DNA from 2 places in the Janthinobacterium sp. YR213 genome. Region 1 is predicted to be linked to the other one. Evidence: predicted binding sites of a transcription regulator. Region 1 holds the regulator's gene; the other holds the start of a gene.
What was found. Region 1 encodes FNR, which switches genes on or off when oxygen is low (the NO sensors DNR and NnrR bind a similar motif). Its sites were predicted from a motif close to TTGATNNNNATCAA; they were not measured.
Positions count from the first base shown of each region.

Region 2: a site for FNR is predicted at 2,496-2,509, ahead of BLT98_RS24450 (DUF3079 domain-containing protein). Genes of this name have one in related genera too.

Region 1 is NZ_FNDA01000003.1:769,599-773,994, forward strand. Features, by position in the region: gene BLT98_RS17390 (response regulator) at 1-2,194, opposite strand, end outside; gene fnr (fumarate/nitrate reduction transcriptional regulator Fnr) at 2,444-3,202, shown strand; gene BLT98_RS17400 (FixH family protein) at 3,340-3,864, opposite strand; gene ccoG (cytochrome c oxidase accessory protein CcoG) at 3,967-4,396, opposite strand, start outside.
Region 2 is NZ_FNDA01000006.1:158,041-162,436, reverse strand. Features, by position in the region: gene BLT98_RS24465 (TetR/AcrR family transcriptional regulator) at 1-241, opposite strand, end outside; gene BLT98_RS24460 (MFS transporter) at 487-1,632, shown strand; gene BLT98_RS24455 (prolyl-tRNA synthetase associated domain-containing protein) at 1,643-2,137, opposite strand; gene BLT98_RS24450 (DUF3079 domain-containing protein) at 2,202-2,411, opposite strand; gene BLT98_RS24445 (hypothetical protein) at 2,549-2,911, opposite strand; gene BLT98_RS24440 (GNAT family N-acetyltransferase) at 3,037-3,444, opposite strand; gene BLT98_RS24435 (GNAT family N-acetyltransferase) at 3,597-4,058, opposite strand; gene BLT98_RS28955 (hypothetical protein) at 4,350-4,396, shown strand, end outside.

The DNA.
Region 1 (4,396 bases):
GCACGACATCGGCCTCGGCCGCACTGGAGATTTCCTCCAGGTGGTTGCGGGCGAAGGCGTTGACCATCACCACGATGGGCTGGCGCTGGCCGCTGGCCGCCTGGCGGATGGCCTTGGCCGTGGCCAGTCCGTCCATCACGGGCATGTGCCAGTCGGCCAGCACCACATCATACGGCTGCTGCTGCGCCAGGCGTTCGCGGTACAGTTCGATTGCGGCAAAGCCGGAGTCCACTTCGTCGGCCAGCCAGCCCCACGCCTCGATCAGCTTGACGATCAGTTCGCGCGTCGTGCGGTTGTCGTCGGCCACCAGCAGGCGCAGCTGGCCCAGGGCCGGCGTGCGCCGCGTTTCGGCCGGCTGCGCCAGCATCTCGAAGGGCACGCTGAACCAGAAGCGGCTGCCCTTGCCTTCGCTGCTGGCGACGGCGATGTCGCCGCCCATCATGTGGATCAGCTGCTTGCTGATGGCCAGGCCCAGGCCCGTGCCGCCGAAGCGCCGCGTGATGCTCTGGTCGCCCTGTGAAAACGCGGCAAACAGCTGCTGTTGCTGCAGTTCCGTCATGCCGATGCCCGTGTCGCGCACTTCGAAGCGCAGCCAGGCGCGCCCGTTTTCGCTCTCGGCCAGGCTGACGGCCACCACCACTTCGCCGCTCTCGGTAAACTTGATGGCGTTGCCGGCCAGGTTGACGAGAATTTGCTGCAGGCGCTGGGCGTCGCCCACGAGGCGCCGCGGCACGTCGGGCTCGACGGCGATGGCCAGTTCCAGTTCCTTTTCGCCCGCATTCATCGTCATCGTCGTGGCCAGGGTATTCATGACTTCGTCGAGGTCGAATTCGACGGGTGACAATTCCATGCGGCGCGCCTCGATCTTCGAATAGTCGAGTACATCGTTGAGGATGCCCAGCAGCGACTGGCCCGCCACTCTGACCATGGTCAGGTACTTGCGCTGTTCCGTGTCGAGCCTGGTATTGCCCAGCAAATACACCATGCCCAGCACGGCATTGAGGGGCGTGCGGATTTCATGGCTCATGTTGGCCACGAAATCGCTCTTGGCACGGTTGGCCGCCTCGGCCCGGTCGCGTTCCTGCTCCAGCTCCGCCGCGCGCGCTTCGAGTTCCTGCTGCAGGCGGTCGCGTTCGCTCATCAGGCCGTTGAACGCTTCCGTCAGTTCGCCGATCTCGTCGCGCTGCTGTACCGGCACGGGGGTGAAACGGCTGCCGCTGGTGCGCAGGGCCAGCAGGGTGTCGCGCAGGCGCACCAGCGGCGACAGCAGGCGCACGGTGACCAAGCCCAGAACAAAGGCGGCCAGCAGCGAAGCGAGGATGCTCCACAGCACCAGCCGGTACAGTACGCCATCGAACGGTTCGAAGGCATCCTCGACGGGCAGCGAGGCGGCCAGCAGCCAGTTCACGGATTTCAGGCGCTTGAAGCTGTTGACGGCCGTGATGCCGCGGCTGTTGGTGCTGACCATGCTGCCTTCGCCATCCTCCTTCAGCAGTTGGGTGGTCGTCAGGTTGGCGTTCGGCTTGCGTGGCTGCAGCAAACGGCTGGTATCGGGGTGCAGCACATAGCGCGGCACGGCGCCGCGCGTGAGGATGAAGTAATAGCCGCTCTTGCCGATCTTTTCCGAGCGCAGGCGGCCCAGCAGATTGTCCTTGTACAGGCGCAGCACGCCGATCACCACGCCGGCCACCTGGCCATCGGCGGCCAGCACGGGCGCCACCATCTGCACGATGGGCATGCCGCTCGACTTGCCCAGCATCGGCTCGGTAATCATGGGCTGGCGCGTGCGCAGGACGGTCTGGAAATACTCGCGCTCGGCGACGTTGATGCCGGCGCGCCCCGCCACTTCCGGCATGTCGGCCACGATGGCGCCATGCGCATCGAGCACCAGCACGTCGTCGAACAGCACCAGCATCGAGCGGCGCGCATAGTATTCGCGCAGTTTGGCGGGCTGGGCGATCAGTTCCGGCGGCTGCTGCCTGGCCGTCAGGGTGACAATCTGCAGCAGCATGCCCAGCTTGTCGTCGAGCTCGGCAGCGGTGCGGCTGATCAGGGATGACTGCTGGCTCAGCAGTACTCGGGTGAAGTCGTCGCGCATGTGCTGCACCTGGATCATGGTGACCAGCGCGATCATGGCGATCGAGGTCAGGCTGGTGGCCAGCGCGACTTTTGCTTTAATGCCGAGAGGCTTCATGATTTCCTTTTCAGTGCCGGGCGGCACAGGCGGCAGATAATGCTGTCAGGAATTTTCCTATCAATACCCCAGCTTGGCAAGCGCCGCCGCGCAAATTGCCCGCCCCGTATGGGCTTTTGACGATGTTGCCATATAATTAAAGGCTGGACGTCGTTTATTCGCCGAATTTACGGTGAAATTGGCATACGGCAACCCTGTATGCAGCTGTATGCAGTAAACTTGTTGTTGCATTTTCTAAAAGGTACCGACATGACTGAAGCGCTACTCACTCCCACCTTGCCCACCGTGAACGTGGAGGCGTTGCGTGCACGATGCTCGACCTGCAGCATGCATCAATTGTGCCTGCCGATGGGCCTTGATGTGGGCGACATGGATAGGCTGGACCAGATCATCGGCCGCCGCCGCAAGATCGTGCGCGGGGCCTCGCTGTTCCGCATCGGCGACTCGTTCCAGAACCTGTACGCGATCCGCCTGGGGCACTTCAAGACCTACCAGATCAATCCGGGTGGCGAAGAGCAGGTGACGGGTTTCCAGATGGCCGGTGAACTGCTGGGCATGGACGCCATCAGCGCCGACCGCCACCACTGTAATGCCGTGGCGCTGGAAGACAGCGAAGTGTGTGAAATTCCGTTTTCCAGCCTGGAACAATTGCTGGGCAATATGCCGACCCTGCTGCGTCATTTCCACCGCATGATGAGCCAGGAAATCACGCGCGAGCAAAGCGTCATGCTATTGCTGGGCAATATGCAGGCGACCCAGCGTTTTGCCGCCTTCATCGTCAACCTGGCGTCGCGCTATGAAGCACGTGGCTATTCGGGCAGCAATTTCCAGCTGCGCATGTCGCGCGAGGAAATCGGCAACTATCTGGGCCTGACCATCGAAAGCGTCAGCCGCTTATTGTCGAAATTCAAGAAGGAAGGCTGGCTGCGCGTCTCGAACCGCGAGATCGAAATCCTGCAGCCGGCCAAGTTGAAAGCGATTACGGCCGGCACGGACACCTGCAAGTAACAGCACCGTCAAAACCTGCTGCGCGTCGCGCTTTGCGGCCTGCGATGCTCGCTGGCTCGGCGCCCCCGTGCATAGCACAGCTGCGCTTCTCAACCACAAATCACTGCCGCTCGCGACGGTTTTCCCGGCGCTGTACGTTAAAGCTCTTCATCCGCGTGCAGCGCGATGCTGCGTTGCAGGGGCCAGGTCCAGATGCCGGACAGGCGCCACTCGCGTTTGTCGTTTTCCACCAGCACTTGCCAGCGGCTGCGCTCGAGCATCGGCAGTGCTACGGAAAAATTGCCGGCCGCATCGGGCTGCACCAGCAGCTTGATATCCTTTTCCGGCAGGGTCGCATGCGCCAGGTGCAGCTGCAGCGGCGCCTGATAGGCCTTGCCGAAGCTGTGCACGGAACCACTGAGGCGCGCTGCAGCCACGTCATATGACAGGCGCGTATCCATGGCCAGGTCGCTGGCGATCGTGTCGCGCTTCAAATCCTGGTTGATTGCCTTGCCCTGCTTGTAATAATCGCCCACCACCAGCGCATCGGGCTGCGTAAACGCGATATAGCCCATGAAGCTGCCGACGACCACGGACAGGCCGGGACCGATCATCAGCAGCCATGGCCAGCGATGCTTGTACCACGGTGCAACGGGGGCTTGCAGTTTCAGACTGTCGGACATGCTGTTTCTCCTGTTTAATCAGCCAGTCCCCGCATGGGGACCGGCCTTCCTGCAACTTCGTGGCGGCGGCGAGGGCACCCGGTCCCCGTCCGCCTTTCCTTGTTAACGTGGCACGATGAATACCGCGCTTTCGCGCACATGCAGCGATGGATCGTCCAGCGATTGCAATTCGATCGCAATCTTGTTCGAGCCCTTCTCGCCGACGCCGTGCGGCACGCGCAGGCGGATCGGCCAGCCCAGCGTTTCCGTCGGCTGCAAGGTCACTTCTTCGCGCGTCAGCAAGGTCAGGCCCGGCAAGCCGGAAGCGCTGATTTTAAAATGCTGGCTTTGCTCGGACGTATTCATGATCTGCAGGCGGTAGACGTTTTCGATCATGCCGTCTTCCACTTCGCGTCCCATCGAACCGCGGTCGCGGATCACGTCCATTTTCAGGGGCGTGCGCAGGGCCAGCGAGGTACACACGGCGATGATGATCAGGGCCAGGATGGAAGTGTAGATCAAGACGCGCGGGCGCATGGCGCGCTGGCGTATC
Region 2 (4,396 bases), on a different contig from region 1:
CCAGACTATCATCCCACAGGCACTCCGTCACGCGGGCAAACGTGTCCAGATAGCATTGCGCCGCTTCGCGGAACAGCGCTTCCTTCGAGCCGAACGCCGCATAAAAACTGGGCGCGGAAATGCCGCCGCCCAGGCTCGCCTTGAGCTGGCTCAAGGACGTTGATTCATACCCCTGCTGCCAGAATAAAAACATGGCCTGCTCGACCGCTGCCTGCCGGTCGAACGTGCGCGGCCGTCCCATTTGCGCCATCCTTCGCTCCTCCTCATTTACTTACATACTACTCGATACAGAAGTCATTGACAACGCGGCACGTCATCGCCTATATTTATACCGATCGATACATATGTACCGCAACGACGGTCAGGGGCGCTCCTGCGCCTGATCTCTTTACAAGGATGTTTGCCGTGAATCTCGCCACTATCACCACCGGAGCCAGCCCCGCGCTGGCCGACCGCCTCCCCGTCGCCGGCCTGCTGGCCCTGGCCATGACAGGTTTTATCTGCATCGTCACGGAAACCTTGCCCGCCGGCTTGCTGCCGCAGATCAGCTCTGGACTCGGCATCAGCGCCGCGCTGGCCGGGCAAATGGTCACGGCCTATGCCCTCGGCTCCCTGCTGGCAGCCATTCCGCTCACCATCGCCACGCGCGGCTGGCGCCGCCGCAACGTGCTATTGCTGACCATCATCGGCTTTCTCGTGTTCAATACCGTCACGGCCCTGTCGTCGCACTACTGGCTGACCCTGGCGGCCCGCTTCTTTGCCGGCATGGCGGCCGGACTGGCGTGGAGCTTGCTGGCCGGCTATGCGCGGCGCATGGTGGCGCCACACCAGCAAGGCCGCGCCCTGGCGCTGGCCATGGTGGGCGCACCGGTCGCCCTGTCCCTGGGCGTGCCGCTGGGCACCTTGCTCGGTTCGCTCGTCGGCTGGCGCGCCGCGTTCTGGATCATTTCCGCACTGACATTGATCCTCATCGCCTGGGTGCTGGCCAAGGTGCCGGACTACCCGGGCCAGTCCGTCCATGAGCGCCTGCCCTTGCGCCGCGTCTTCACGACGCCGGGCGTGCGCCCCGTGCTGGCCGTCGTCATCGCCTGGATGCTGGCACACAATATTCTCTACACCTACATCGCCCCATTCGTGGCGCCGGCCGGATTGACGGAGCGGGTCGATCTTGTGCTGCTCGTCTTCGGCGCCGCCGCCATGGCTGGCATCTGGATCACGGGCAAGCTGGTCGAGCGCCACTTGCGCGCCACCGTGCTGGCCAGCCTGGCCGTGTTCACCGCGACGGCCTTCGTGCTGGGCGTCGCAGCGCACGTCCCCTTTGTGATCTACCTGGGCATGGCCGTCTGGGGCTTGTCCTTTGGCGGCGCGGCAACGCTGTTGCAGACGGCGCTGGCCGACACGGCAGGCAGTGGCGCCGACGTGGCCTTGTCGATGAACGTGGTGGCGTGGAATGGCGCGATTGCGGCCGCGGGCGTGGTGGGCGGCGCCCTGCTGGAAACGTGGGGCGCGGACGCCTTCCCGTGGGCAATGGTCAGCTTGCTGGTGCTGGCGCTCCTCGTCGCCTGGTCGGCCCGCGCGCACGGCTTCCGGCCGGGACGGCGCAGCGGCGGCGCGTCCGTGGCCGGGCATTGATACAACGCGTTTAATCAGCTGCCGGCACGCTCAGAATGCGGGGTACGTGTCCAGTATGGGCGAGGAAATCGACCAGGGTGGCATGCGACAGCGCCACCGTGGCCGTATTGCGCAAGGGATGGGCTTGCACAGAACCAGCTTCCCATACGGCCTGGTCCAGCACCAGTTCCACCGCCTGCGCGCTGTCGTGGATCAGCGCAAACAGGCTGACGGACCCCGGCGTGATGCCCAGATGCTGGAGAAAGCGTTCAGGCGAAGCCATGCTCAGCTTACTGGCCGGCAACAGCCGCCCCAGCGCCGCCAGGTCGATGCGCTTGTCGAAAGGCACGATGACGAGAAAATGCCGCCGGCCCTTTTCATCGCGCACGAACAGGTTCTTTACCATCAGGCCAGGCATGGCTGGCACGTGGATCAGCGCCTCATCGATGGTGTGGACGGCCGGGTGTTCGGCCAGGGTGTAATCGCCGGCGCTACTTGCCAGCCAGCGGGACAGGGCTTCTTGCATGGAGACTCCTCAGCTCGGACGCGATGAAGAGATTGTAGCGGCGCGCCGCGCGCTGCGCTTGCCGTCAGGGCGGGTTCTCGTCCTTGTCGGCCTTGTCGACCTTGTCGGCCGCCGCCAGCCCCCAGTCATTCCAGCCCTCGCCAAACAGCTCGATCGGATGCTGCGTGCGCTCGGAACCATTGCCGCAGCGCATGGCGTCCGGCGGACAATACTTGTCGCAGCCCCAGCAGATGCGTTCGGGATTCTTGGGGTTCAAGGGAAAAGGCTTGGCCATGGTGTGGGCGCCGGGGTCGGTTGGGTCTTGTTGATGACTCTAGACCTGGCGCGGTGGGCGGTCAAACCAATTTCAGCTAAAAACTTGTCCAGTATCAAGCTTATGCAGATAGTGGAGCATCGGCATGGCACCGTCCCCTACTCTTTATCTTTTCTGACGGAGATGGCCACTTCCAGCACGATACGCGCCACATTGACACCGCCGTCGGCGGCTGGCTGTGCCTTGAGCTCATCCAGCGCGTAGATCATCGTCACCATGGCGCCAGGCACGAACAGCTTGATGTCCTGTTTGTCGTTCATGTAGATGCTCTCGTCCACTGTCGAGCCATCCGCCAGGCGCAAGATAACGCTGTTGACTTGATCGCCACGGCGGCTGTCCTGCCCCGCAAAATACGTTCGTTCGATGATGCCCGTCAAGGTTTGCATCGGGAGGCGCTTGGCCTCGATGCTTTTCCACCAGGCTGCGGAAGCGAACAGGCCATGGCTGCCTTTCAGGCCCATGTAGGGCCTGGTACTGTCGAGGGTAAGGGACTGAGTTTTGGCAACGCGGCCGGGATCTTTTGCCAAGGCTTCGACGAGGGTATAGACGGGTTTCATCAGGTGCGGGAATTGTTAAAAACGGTCGCTCAATGTTTGCGCCGAATGACGTAGGCATTGCCGGCATGCTCAAAACCGAGCGTCGGATAGTAGGACATGGCGTCCGGGGCGGAGAGCAGTATCAAGGACACTTCCTCGCCGATGATGTCCTGGGTGCGCTTGACAAGTTCCTTGCCGATTCCCAAGCCCTGGTAATGCTTGTTGACGGCCAGATCCGACAGATAGCAGCAATACGCATAGTCGGTCAACGACCGGGCCAATCCTACCAGCTCCCCATCCACCCACGCCGACAGCAAGAGGCAAGGCGCGGCGAACATGCGCGCGATTCTCGGGAGATTGTCGGTGGGGCGCTTGATTCCAGACTGATCGAAAACACGGACGACATCGACCGGATCAAGGGGGAAATTGTGACGATATTCTACGGTGATGTTTTTCATGGTTTCAAAGGTGGAGGTAAGCGCGCTTGGGCGTGCTATACCCATGATATGGCCGCAGCCTGTTTCGACAAGTATCGCTCATGTCGGCGTATTCATAGTATGGCAGTTGCGGGGGATGAGGGCTTTTCCCGTCCCCACCACGCACCTGTATTTCAGTCAATTGCCCGGAACTTTAAAAAACATTGGCCTTCATACTCCACTTCGCAATCCAATGCGAAGCCGATTCTTGCAAGCCCCCTGACGCGAGTGCGGCTGGGCGGCAGCAGGATACTGACCGGGCCAATACCCAGTTCCAGCCGGCGGTGCATGAACCGGCGAAACAGCGCAGGACCATGCCCCCAGAACGCGGGGAGCAATACCAGTGCCAGGTCAGCTTCGCGCCCTTCCTTCTGAAAACCGCCCCAGCCGGCAAACGCGCCATCAATCCGGATAGCCCACGGCCCATAGCCATTTGCTTGCCACTGCGCGTCCTTGCCTTTCGCCCATTCCATCACAGCGTGCGCATCCCAGCTTTCGGTGGCGAGCGGCATGTGGCGGATGACGTCCGAGTGATTCAACAGAACGAGCCATTCTTCATTGGCAATATCGGAGAGCGGGTGAAAAGTAAAAGCCATGTGCGTCTTGTCAGTTTAATGAGAACCCGATGAACTTCTCATCGTGCCACGAAAACTACGCACTCACCAGTGGAGAACAAAAACGCTGGAGCCGGGATTGTTGACTGTAGACGTGGCAGTTCCATCCTTCCTGCATTCGCAAGGGTGTGAAGGCAGAGTCAACATGCGTGAGGCAATCCTGCCAGCAAACGAGCAAGCTGTCGGCAGCTTGTGTGACAATGCACACACTCGAAATATGGAAGCTCCCATATCTCTATCTGATATCGAACAGACTTGGCAAGGATTGTAAATATGTTGGCACCGTTACGTTTGAATAGACGCATGTACGCTTCCTTTGT